DNA from 3 places in the Streptomyces sp. YIM S03343 genome. Region 1 is predicted to be linked to each of the others. Evidence: riboswitches for the same ligand, from Rfam matches in the RefSeq annotation. Region 1 holds a riboswitch; each other region holds the start of a gene.

Region 1 (3,955 bases):
GTTCCTGGTCGCCTTCAGGCCCGGCTTCGTCTCGCCCACGCTCGCCGCGCAGATGTCGTCCACGTTCCAGCGGCAGACCGGCGGCCGACTGCTGCTCAACGTGGTCACGGGCGGGGAGAGCCAAGAGCAGCGCGCCTACGGGGACTTCCTCGACAAGGACGCCCGCTACGCCCGCACGGACGAGTTCCTGCAGGTCGTCCGCGTGCTGTGGGACGGTGGGACCGTGGATCTGGCGGGCGAACACCTCCGGATCGAGGACGCGCGGCTCGCCCGGGTGCCCGACCCGCTGCCGGAGATCTACTTCGCCGGCTCCTCGCCCGCCGCGGGCGAGGTGGCCGCCCGCCACGCGGACGTCTATCTCACCTGGGGCGAGCCGCCCGCGGCCGTCGCCGAGAAGATCGCCTGGATCCGGACCCTGGCGGAGAAGGAGGGGCGGAGCATCCGCTTCGGAATCCGCCTCCACGTCATCACACGCGACACCTCCGAGCAGGCGTGGGCCGAGGCACAGCGACTCCTCGACGGCTTCGACCCCGAGACCGTCGCCGCCGTACAGGCCGGTCTTGCTCGCAGCGAGTCCGAGGGGCAGAAGCGGATGCTCGCCCTGCACGGCGGCGGCCGCGACGACCTTGAGATCTACCCCAACCTGTGGGCCGGCATCGGTCTGGTGCGCGGCGGGGCCGGTACGGCACTGGTCGGCAGCCATACCGAGGTGGCCGAACGGATCGCCGAGTACCACCGGCTCGGCATCGACGAGTTCGTGCTCTCCGGATACCCGCACTTGGAGGAGGCGTACTGGTTCGGCGAGAACGTCCTGCCGCGCTTCGCCGCTCAGGGACTGTGGACCCGCGCCACTCGCGCGGACACACACGCCCGGCCTGCCGCCCGGAGCACAACTCCAGACAGGCCCTGAGGACATCGCCCTACGACGGTTCGCTGCAGAAATGGTCCTCCCGGGATCCGTCCCGACCGCTCGCGACGGGAACCTGAGCCCTGGGGCTCACGCCGCGTCTGACACCGCGTCCGCCCTGCCCCGGAAGGCGGGGTGGGCGCCGAGACGGCGTACGTAGTCCCGGAGCCGGGGGTGCGAGCTGAGGGTGCCGACCGGGCCGAGATGGACGAGCGCCACCCACAGGTCCACGTCCGCGGCCGTCAGATCCTCGCCCAGCACATAGGGCTGCCTGGCGAGTCGACGCTCCAACAGGTCCAGTGCCGCCGATCGCCTTGAGGCCTCGGCGGCCGGGGTGACGTCCAGCTCCAGCAGGTCACGGAGGGCGTCGATGTCCGCGGCGAGGGCCGACGGGCGCAGCGCGGAGGGGCAGGCCCCGTCGTGGCCGGACAGCAGGCCCGCAAGGTCGCGGAGGATGTCGGGGGTGTGGTTGCTGACGATGCGTCCGCTCCACCGGTCGCACAGCGCGGGTGCTGTCAGTGGTCCGTCGTAGTGATGGACCGTGGCCTCGTACGCACGGCGCAGTGCGGTGAAGGCGTCGGGCGTCTCGGCGGGGTGTGCCAGGAATGTGGTGGTGACCGAGTCCGTCAGGCCGAGCAGGTCGAGGGTGATTGAGATGCACAGCGAGTGCGGACAACTCGCCGACAGAAACAGCTCATAGCGGTGCGGTGCCGGGTAGAAGCCGCCGGCCGGACCGACGCCGATACGGCTGTGGAAGCGGTGGGGGAAGGCGGACGGTACGGCCGCTCCGGGGCGATGACCCGCAGCGAACGAACTCTGGTTACAGCCACTGGAGTTGTCCGTGCTGGAACTGCGTGAAGCTGTCTGGGGCATGACTCTCCCTTGGGGAACGAGGAAGCCACCGCCGCCTTGTGGGCACCAGCGGCCGAATGCCGGGCGACTGCGCTTGTCGCACCGGTCCGGATCGAACGGACCGGTGGCGGGTCAGTAAGCGCTGGAGACACGCAACAGATCGATGTGCAGGCGCCTCGTCAAGCCGTTCCAGGGCATTCCCACCGGTCCCACCTCCGGGGCTCGCGAGACGCGAGACCACGCTTGCCCCGCCGCGCCGGCGGGACCCGGTCGTCACCCGGGGCACCCCGTCGCGGTGGAAGGGTTGCCTGTCAGCGGGCCGGGGCCGATGACCACATGAGCGGGGTGAACCCGCGCCGTGGGCGCTGACAATCGTGACCGTCCACGTCAGTTTCGGCGCGCTCCGCGACGACGTCAAGAACGCCGAGTATGCGGTCTCACCTGGTGGTCACTCGCATTGACATTCCTTTCGGGACATGCCTAACTTGCGGCGCAGACCGAGATGCCCCAGGGCCGGAGAAGTGATGGTGACAGCGATGTACGCAGCTGACGGGACGGCCGCATGGCGCCGCCTCGGCCGCGTCCTGCTGTGCGCGGACCGCTCCGTCGACCTGCTGCGCGTCAACAGCGCGCTGTGTACGGCCGCTTGTCGCGCCCTCTGCCAAGGCTGACGGCTTTCTGAGTCTCTGACGACCACCGCTGTCGCGGTGTGCCCTCTCCCCGCCCGGCCCCCGTTCCGCGTGCACCCGTGCGTCGCCTCGTGCCGAGCCGCTCCCGCTCGGCGCGGTACTGCCGCATTCCGCGGTCCGGGGTCACCGAATCTGCTGGAGCCCACCATGAGTGAATCTCCGGGCATCGCTGTGTCCTCCGGATCAGCACCGCCCGCCGAGGCGATCCCCCGCCCCGACACCCCCGCCGAGCCGAAGCCCTCTGCGGCGCAGCGGGTCTTTCCGCTCCGGCGTCCCGGCCGCTGGATCATCACAGCCGTCGTGCTCGTGCTGGTCGCCCAGATCACCCACGGGCTGGTGACCAACCCGTTCTACCAGTGGGACCGCTTCCGCTACTGGTTCCTGCGCCCCACCATCCTCGACGGGCTCGTCATCACCCTCGAAGTGACCGCCTTCAGCGCGGTGTTGGGGCTGTTCGGCGGCATCCTGCTCGCGCTCGGGCGACTCTCCGGGAATCCGGTGCTGCGGGCCGTGACCTGGGTCTACACCTGGCTGTTCCGGTCCGTGCCGCTGATCGTCCTGCTGATCTTCCTCTACAACTTCAGTGCCCTGTACAAGACGGTGAGCCTCGGAGTGCCTTTCGGGCCCGCCTTCTTCACCTTCGACGAGTCGAAACTCGCCACCGACATGGCGGTCGCCGTCGTCGGCCTCAGCCTGAACGAGGCGGCGTACGCGTCCGAAGTGGTCCGCGGCGGCATCCTCTCCGTCGACCAGGGCCAGCACGAGGCCGCCGCGGCCCTAGGTCTGCCCAAGGCCTACCAGTTCACCCGGATCGTCTTCCCGCAGGCCCTCAGGTCCATCACCCCGAACTACGTCAACCAGCTGATCGGCCTGATCAAGGGCACATCGCTGGTGTTCTACGTGTCGCTGCTCGACCTGTTCGGCTCGGTGCAGACGATGGGCAGCACCTACCCCGGCGACATCGTGCCGCTGCTGCTGGTCGCCACCGTCTGGTACCTGATCCTCACCAGTGCCGTGTCCGTCGTCCAGTTCTACGTCGAGCGGTACTTCGCCCGGGGCGCCACCCGCACCCTGCCGCCGACCCCGTTGCAGAAACTCCGCGCCGGCCTCAGGGAGTTGCGGGAGCGGGCGCGCAGGGAGGCCGCCGTATGAGCACCGAGACCGCCGAGATCCTGACGACGGCGGCGCCCGCCGCCGTCGAGGTGCACGACGTGCACAAGTGGTACGGCGCCCACCGGGTTCTGGACGGCGTCGACCTGACCGTACGGCCCGGCGAGGTCACCGTCATCCTCGGCCCGTCCGGTTCCGGCAAGTCCACGCTGCTGCGGGTCATCAACCACCTGGAGAAGCCAGAGGTCGGCTACGTCAGCGTCAACGGCGAGCTGATCGGCGTGAAGCGCCAGGGCGACCGAAGGGAGACAGGGGTCCCCCCGGCCGAAGGCCGGGGGAGGCTGAAGGAGCTGAGCGAGCGTGCGATCCTGGCGCAGCGCAGCCGTATCGGCTTCGT
Region 2 (3,955 bases), 4.6 Mb from region 1:
TTCTTCTCCAGGTCGGTGATGACATCGGCGAGGGTCGCGCCCTCGGCCGCCACTTCGGCCTGCCCACCGGTGTAGGTGCGCAGGATGGTGGGGATGCGGACGGTGACACTCATGCGACTTGACCTCCGGTGACAAGGGGACTACGTTGCGTCGCGACCGCCGGGCCGGCGGTTTCGGCCTGTGGAGCTGGCATAAGACCTCGGCTTGGGTTCGTCCCGGGGGCAGCCGGCGGTGAAGCAGGAAACCCGGCGGGCGACCGCTGGACTCCTCGGGACTCGGAGGAGGAGGTCAAGCGAGGCCAGCCTCTCGGAACGACTCAAGGTTGGGACGGATGGTGGCGGTCAGCCCGGTGCCGGCCACCGCGTCGAGGGTCTTGAGGCCGTCGCCCGTGTTGAGGACGACCGTGGTGAGGGTGGGGTCGAGGACGCCGTCGTCGATCAGCTTCTTCGTCACGCCCACCGTCACACCGCCCGCCGTCTCGGCGAAGATGCCCTCGGTGCGGGCGAGCAGCCCGATCGCCTCGACGACCTGATCGTCCGTCACGTCCTCCACGGCGCCGCCGGTACGGCGCGCGATGTCGAGGACGTAGGGCCCGTCGGCCGGGTTGCCGATGGCGAGCGACTTGGCGATGGTGTTCGGCTTCTGCGGCCGTACGACGTCGTGCCCGGCCTTGAAGGCGGTGGACACCGGCGAGCAGCCCTCGGCCTGCGCACCGAAGATCTTGTACGGCCGGTCCTCCACCAGACCCAGCTCGATCAGTTCCTTCAGCCCCTTGTCGACCTTGGTGAGCTGCGAACCGGAGGCCACCGGTACGACGATCTGGTCGGGCAGCCGCCAGCCGAGCTGCTCGCAGACCTCGTACGCCAGGGTCTTGGAGCCCTCCGCGTAGTACGGCCGCAGATTGACGTTGACGAAGCCCCAGCCCTCGCCCGCCGGATCGCCGATCAGCTCGGAGCAGAAGCGGTTCACATCGTCGTAGGTGCCCTCGATACCGACCAGATCGCCGCCGTAGATCGCGGCCATGACGATCTTGCCCTGCTCCAGGTCGTGCGGGATGAACACGCACGAGCGCAGCCCGGCGCGGGCCGCGGCGGCACCCACCGCACCGGCCAGATTGCCGGTCGAGGAGCAGGAGAGCGTGGTGAAGCCGAAAGCGCGGGCGGCCTCCAGCGCCTGGGCCACGACACGGTCCTTGAAGGAGTGCGTCGGATTGCCGGAGTCGTCCTTCACATACAGACCGCCGGTCACCCCGAGTTCCCGGGCGAGACGGTCGGCCTTGACGAGTTTCGTCCAGCCGGGATTGATGTTCGGCTTGTCCGCCACGTCCGCGGGGACGGGCAGCAGTGGCGCATAACGCCAGATGTTCGCGGGTCCCGCCTCGATACGCTTACGGAGCTCCTCGGTGTCGTAGGACGAGAAGTCGTAGGAGATCTCCAGCGGGCCGAAACACTCCGCACAGGCGAAGACCGGGCCGAGCGGTACGCGATGGCCGCATTCCCGGCAGCTCAGAGCGGCGGCGGGCCCGAGATCGACGGAGGATTCCGTGGTGCTTGCAAGTGACTGCGCGGCCATGAGAGGCGAGGCCCTTTCTCCTCATCTTCCTCACGACGCATCTCGTCGTGAGACGGATTTGGCACCTTCCCTCGCCGGGAGCCTCGCAGCGGATGCCGAGACCGGTCGTAGGGGGGTTGCCGGGGCTTCACCGGGCCGTATCCCTCTGCCCCTCTGGATGAGCGGTATGCACTTGTGGACGCCGGAGACCTCGGACATGCGATGGTCATCCGCGTTGTTCAAGACTGTAACCGAAGGCCAGGAGAGTTGAGATAGTCGTCCGAACCGCGAGATGGATCACAGGGATCACATGGATCGCAGGGATCACATGGTGATGTGTGGCCGCAACAGTGAGGAGCCGCAAGCTGTGCTGGAAGAAGTCGAGCGCTGGCTGAGCGATCGCTCCTGGTCCGTGACCGATCGCCCCCTTCACAGGATCATGGCGGCGAAGCAGCGCACGGGTCAGTCGGTGTCCGTCGTCCTGCCCGCGCTCAACGAGGAGGAAACGGTCGGCGACATCGTCGCGATCATCCGCCACGACCTCATGCAGCAGGTCCCGCTGGTCGACGAGATCGTCGTCGTCGACTCCGGGTCCACCGACCGCACCTCCCAGGTCGCCGCCGCCGCGGGCGCCCGGGTCGTCCACCGCGACCACATCCTGCCGCGCATCCCCGCCGTGCCCGGCAAGGGCGAGGTGCTGTGGCGCTCCCTCCTGGTCACCGGCGGGGACATCGTTTGCTTCATCGACGCCGATCTGAAGGAGTTCTCCTCCGACTTCGTCTCCGGCATCGTCGGCCCGCTGCTCACCGACCCGGAGGTCGACCTGGTCAAGGCCATGTACGACCGTCCGCTCGGCGGCGCCGCCGGGCAGGGCGGCCGGGTCACCGAGCTGATGGCCCGCCCGCTGCTCAATATGCACTGGCCCCAGCTCGCCGGCTTCGTCCAGCCGCTCGGCGGCGAGTACGCGGCCCGGCGCAGTCTGCTGGAGCTGCTGCCGTTCCCGGTGGGCTACGGCATCGAGCTGGGCATGCTCGTCGACGCCCTGCATCTCGTCGGCCTCGACGCACTGGCCCAGGTCGACGTGGGGGTACGCAAGCACCGGCACCAGGACGGGCAGGCGCTGGGGCGGATGGCCGCGGCGATCTACCGCACCGCCCAGCTCCGGCTGGCCCGCGGGCATCTGATCCGGCCGTCGCTCACGCAGTTCGAGCGGGGGGCGGAGGGGTTCGAGGCACGGACGTATTCCGTGGACACGGAGGAGCGGCCGCCTATGGCCGAGATCGTGGAGTATGCGGAGCGGCGGGTGGCCTGACCGGGGGCTGGGGGGCTGAGGTTTGCGCAGTTCCCCGCGCCCCTGGATTTGTCCGGTTCGATGTCGGGTGCGGGTGCGTCGTGGCTGGTCGCTCCCCCAAGCTCTCAACTTCGTTCGAGCAGGGAGGTACCCCCATCGCGGCAGAGCCGCAGATCGATGCGCCCCGCGCCCCTTCAGGCACGCTGCCGCCCCGGCGCCAGTGCCTTACCGGGCACACCCGCCCGGTGTGAGTGAGCATACGTTTGACACCCCTCCCGACGGGCTAGGTCTGGGCTTATGGCCACTACGTCAAGCGGCGCAGCCCACCCCGTGCTGGTCGCGTCCAATCGCGGCCCCATCTCGTACCAGGTGCGCGAGGACGGTTCCCTGCACGCCAAACGCGGCGGTGGCGGTCTGGTGTCCGGGCTCTCGGCCATCGGGCCGGACGCCGGCGCCCTGTGGGTGTGCTCGGCACTCGGCGACGGGGACCGCGAGGCGGTACGGCGCGGGGTCGGCGAGCCCGGTGTGCGAATGCTGGACATCCCGCCCGATGTGCACTCCGACGCCTACAACGGCATCGCCAACTCCGTGCTGTGGTTCGTGCACCACATGCTGTACCAGACCCCGCTGGAGCCGGTCTTCGACAGCGAGTTCCGGCGCCGATGGACGTCCTACGAGGAGTACAACCGCGCGTTCGCGACGGCGCTCGCCGAGGAGGCGGCCGAGGGGGCCGTCGTGATGGTGCAGGACTACCACCTGTGCCTGGTGCCGGGGATGCTGCGCGAGCTGCGGCACGATCTGCGCATCGGACACTTCTCGCACACGCCGTGGGCGCCGCCGGAGTACTTCCGGATGCTTCCCGACGACATCGGCGCCCAGCTGGTGCGGGGCATGCTCGGAGCGGACCGGCTCGGGTTCCTCACCCGGCGGTGGGCCGACGCGTTCGTGCGGTGCGCGAGGGAGACGGACCGGGACGGTGTCGTCTTCGCCGGGGCGGACGACGACGGCGGTCTTGTCGTACGGCACTCCGCGGGCGGGCCGGTGCGGGAGACCGTTATCGGGGTGCACGGGCTCGGTGCCGACTCCGAGTTCCTGCGCGAGCGCGCGCATCAG
Region 3 (3,955 bases), 6.4 Mb from region 1:
ACCGACGCGCAGATCGCCGGATTCGTGGTGGCCCTGCGGGCCAAGGGCGAGACCGTCGAGGAGATCACCGGCGTGGTCCGGGCGATGTACGAGCACGCCAACGTCATCGAGGTGTCCGGCCGTACGGTCGACATCGTCGGCACGGGCGGCGACGGCGCGAAGACGGTCAACATCTCCACCATGTCGGCGCTCGTCGTCGCGGGCACCGGCGCCAAGGTCGTCAAGCACGGCAACCGGGCCGCCTCCTCCGCCTCCGGCTCCTCCGACGTCCTGGAGAAGCTCGGCGTCAACCTCGATCTCACCCCGCAGCGGGTCGCCGAGGTCGCCGAGGAAGCCGGCATCACCTTCTGCTTCGCCGTGAAGTTCCATCCGGCGCTGCGTCATGTCGCCGCGGCCCGCGGCCAGTTGGGCATCCGTACGGTGTTCAACGCACTCGGCCCGCTGACCAACCCGGCCAAGGTGAAGGCCCAGGCGATCGGCGTCGCCGATCCGCGCATGGCGCCGATCATCGCGGGCGTCCTCGCCGACCGCGGCAACTCCTCCCTGGTGTTCCGCGGCGACGACGGCCTCGACGAGCTGACCACGACCTCCACCTCGCACGTGTGGACCGTCCGCGACGGCAAGGTCGCCGAGCAGACCTTCGACCCGCGTGACGTCGGCATCGAGCGGGTACCGGTGGAGGCGCTGCGCGGCGGCGACCCGTCGTACAACGCCGATGTCGCACGCCGTCTGCTGAACGGCGAACAGGGCCCCGTACGGGACGCGGTGCTGCTCAACTCGGCCGCCGCCCTCGCGGCCCTCGACCCCACGGACGCGCCGCTCGCCGAGCAGCTGGCGGCCGGGATGGCGAAGGCCGCCGAGTCCATCGACTCGGGCGCGGCACGGCGCACCCTGGAACGCTGGGTGGCAGCCAGTCACGCCTGAGGCGCGCGAGTCGTACGAGTCGTACGAGTCGAACGAGGTCACAGGGGGCGCAGTCCGGCATACGGACTGCGCCCTTGTGCGTCGCCGATCATGTGGCAGGATGACGGCCAGGTCATGAGCGACAGCCATCAGGCCCCGGCCGGCTGTCCGGCAACCCTCCGTCCGTGGCGGGGTGCCCCGGGTGAAGACCAGGCCGTCGGCAGCGAAGCCCTCGGCAAGCGCGGACCCCTCGCACTCAGTCCCTGAGTGAGGCACCAGGGGTCCTGGTCACGAGGGAGCCTTCTGTGAGCAAGCGAATGCGCTAGGCCTGTCCGGCCGATCAGGTCGTGGATATTGGCGGTGACCGCCCTCTCCGCGACAACCATCGGGTGCACAGGCCCCAGGCCTTGTCGTCACCTCTTCTTCCGGCTCAGTCCGTCCGGGGGATTGGGGACACCCGTACAGCCCGACCTCTCGGCGGGCGGCGGGAGATCCGACGACAGGCACACGGACAGCGGAGCCCGGTCTCCGCGTCCCGTATCGCCCTTTCGCCCTTTCGCCCTTCGACATCACCCCGCCCGAGCCGTCCGTGCCGGTCCCGCGGTCGCCGTTTCCCGCGCGCCGTCCGACGTCGGCCGCCTGCGCTCGCGTGGTGATGCCCGCCTGTCTCACGGGAGTTGAGCCATGTCCGCCGCCACTGTCGCCACCACCGCCCCCGCCACCACCGCCCCCAGCGCCGCCGCCGATCAGCCCCCCTGTACCCCGCTCCCCGTGCTGGGGCGCGACGTCACCGTGCCGCTCGTCACCGGCGGCTCCGTCACCTACGCCGCCCTCGACTACGCGGCCAGCGCCCCCGCCCTCCAGCGGGTCTGGGACGACGTGGCCGCCTACGCGCCGTACTACGGCAGTGTCCACCGCGGCGCCGGACACCTCTCCCAGCTCTCCACCGAGCTGTTCGAGAACGCCCGCCGCACCGTCACCGGGTTCCTCGACTGCCGCCCCGACGACCAGCTGATCTTCACCCGGTCCACCACCGACTCCCTCAACCTGCTCGCCGCCGCGCTCCCCGCGGACTGCCAGGTCTACGTCTTCGAGACCGAGCACCACGCCGCCCTGCTGCCCTGGCAGAACGCCCGCCTCACCGTCCTCGACGCCCCGCGCAGCCCCGGCGAGGCCGTCGAGAACCTTCAGCGCGCCCTCGCCGGCCGCGATCCCCACGGCCCGGCCCTGGTCTGTGTCACCGGCGCCTCGAACGTCACCGGTGAGCTGTGGCCGGTGCGCGAGCTGGCCGCCGCCGCCCATGCGCACGGCGCCCGGATCGTCCTGGACGCCGCCCAGCTCGCCCCGCACCACCCCGTGTCGGTGCGTGATCTCGACGTCGACTGGGTCGCCTTCTCCGGCCACAAGCTCTACGCCCCGTTCGGCTCCGGGGTGCTGGCGGGCCGCGCCGACTGGCTGAAGGCCGCCGACCCCTACCTCGCCGGGGGCGGCGCCAGCCGCCGGGTCACCCGTGGTGCCGACGGCAAGGTCGTCGTGGAATGGCACGACAGCGCCGCCCGACACGAGGCCGGTTCACCGAACGTCATCGGCGCCTACTCCATCGCCTCCGCCTGTACGGCGCTCACCGAGGCGGGCTTCGGCTCGCTGGTCGCCCGGGAGCAGCGGCTGGTCACCCGGGTCCGCGCGGGCCTCGCCGAGATTCCCCAGGTCACGGTGCTGTCCCTGTTCGGCGACGACGCCCCGCGGGTCGGTGTGGTGTCCTTCGTGGTCGACGGCTGGAACAGCTCCCACTTCGCGGCGGCCCTCTCCGCGGAGTACGGCATCGGCGTCCGCGACGGCCTCTTCTGCGCCCACCCCCTGCTCCGCACCCTCCTGGGCACGGCCCCCGACCCCGCCGACGAATGCGGCGCCACGGAAAGCCCCCTGAACGCCATCCGCATCAGCTTCGGCGCAGGCACCCCCGACGAACACGTCACCCGCTTCCTCACGGCAGTGAAGGAACTGGTGACGACCGGCGCCAAGTGGACCTACGAAACAAAGGACGGCCGCTGCGTCCCCGTAAAGGGAGAGACGGTCACGTCAAACCAAGGGTGAGGCTGACTCCTTAGGGGCGCGGGGAACTGCGCGACAAGCCACAGCGCACCCGCACTCGCGACCGCACCCGCGCCCCCGCCTCCTGAGGCCCCTCAGTTGTCCAGCCCGATGGAGAACGCAGCCTCCAGGTCATGCTGGGAGTACGTCCGGAACGCCACGTGGGTATCCGTCGCCTCCACCCCGGGAATCTTGCTGATCCGCCCCGGGATGACCGACGCCAGCTCCTCGTGCTCCCGCACCCGAACCATCGCGATCAAGTCATATGTCCCCGTCACGGAGAACACCTCACTGACGGAGTCCAACGCGGCGATCGATTCCGCGATCTCGGGAATCCGGTCCACGCTGGTCTTGATGAGGACGATCGCGGTGATCACGGCTGGTTCTCTCCCTCGGGAGCTGGAGCTGGAGCTGGAGCTGGAGCTGGAGCTGGAGCTGACGCGGCCTTCACTCTAGTCGTACGCCCGAACCGCACCCAGGCGTAGCAGAAGCCCAGCGAGAAGCCCACCAGATGGGCGAGGTAGGCGACGCCGGGCCCCTGGGGCGCACGCTGGGCCGCCAGCCACTGGAGAGCCGCCCAGAAGGGCAGCACGACCCAGGCGGGCAGCCGCAGCGGAAGGAAGAGGAGAAAGGGGAAGACACTGGTCACCCGTGCCCCGGGAAACAGGTACAGGAACGCGCCGAGCACCGCCGAGATCGCCCCGGACGCGCCGACCAGGGACTGCCCGGAGGCGGAGTTCGCGGCGGCGTAGCCCAGTATGGCGAGGCAGCCGCAGCCGACGTAGAACAGCGCGAACCGCACCCGGCCCATCCGTGCCTCGGTCATCGCGCCGAAGACGTAGAGGAAGAGCATGTTGCCCAGCAGATGCACCCAGCTGCCGTGCACGAAGAGCGCGGTGACCGGGGTGAGGGCCTCGCGGGCCGTGCTGGCGAAGAGGTCCGCCGGGATCACGCCCCAGCG

What was found. Region 1 has a riboswitch for S-adenosylmethionine ahead of ACSYGN_RS02320 (putative leader peptide). Riboswitches for the same ligand answer to the same signal wherever they lie in the genome.
Region 2: linked by a shared signal. The riboswitch ahead of thrC (threonine synthase) and the one ahead of ACSYGN_RS02320 (putative leader peptide) in region 1 are both predicted to bind S-adenosylmethionine.
Region 3: linked by a shared signal. The riboswitch ahead of ACSYGN_RS30345 (aminotransferase class V-fold PLP-dependent enzyme) and the one ahead of ACSYGN_RS02320 (putative leader peptide) in region 1 are both predicted to bind S-adenosylmethionine.

Annotation. Positions count from the first base shown of each region.
Region 1 covers NZ_JBPUKX010000001.1:507,965-511,919, reverse strand. The annotation lists gene ACSYGN_RS02330 (LLM class flavin-dependent oxidoreductase) at 1-910, shown strand, start outside; gene ACSYGN_RS02325 (glutathione S-transferase C-terminal domain-containing protein) at 998-1,780, opposite strand; gene ACSYGN_RS02320 (putative leader peptide) at 1,892-1,957, opposite strand; SAM riboswitch class IV at 1,994-2,139, opposite strand; gene ACSYGN_RS02315 (hypothetical protein) at 2,296-2,430, shown strand; gene ACSYGN_RS02310 (amino acid ABC transporter permease) at 2,596-3,600, shown strand; gene ACSYGN_RS02305 (amino acid ABC transporter ATP-binding protein) at 3,597-3,955, shown strand, end outside.
Region 2 covers NZ_JBPUKX010000001.1:5,066,827-5,070,781, reverse strand. The annotation lists gene ACSYGN_RS22095 (ubiquitin-like small modifier protein 1) at 1-113, opposite strand, end outside; gene thrC (threonine synthase) at 289-1,572, opposite strand; SAM riboswitch class I at 1,591-1,736, opposite strand; gene ACSYGN_RS22085 (glucosyl-3-phosphoglycerate synthase) at 1,919-2,863, shown strand; gene ACSYGN_RS22080 (alpha,alpha-trehalose-phosphate synthase (UDP-forming)) at 3,140-3,955, shown strand, end outside.
Region 3 covers NZ_JBPUKX010000001.1:6,867,305-6,871,259, forward strand. The annotation lists gene trpD (anthranilate phosphoribosyltransferase) at 1-924, shown strand, start outside; SAM riboswitch class IV at 1,035-1,151, shown strand; gene ACSYGN_RS30345 (aminotransferase class V-fold PLP-dependent enzyme) at 1,588-2,997, shown strand; gene ACSYGN_RS30350 (Lrp/AsnC family transcriptional regulator) at 3,090-3,371, opposite strand; gene ACSYGN_RS30355 (rhomboid family intramembrane serine protease) at 3,368-3,955, opposite strand, start outside.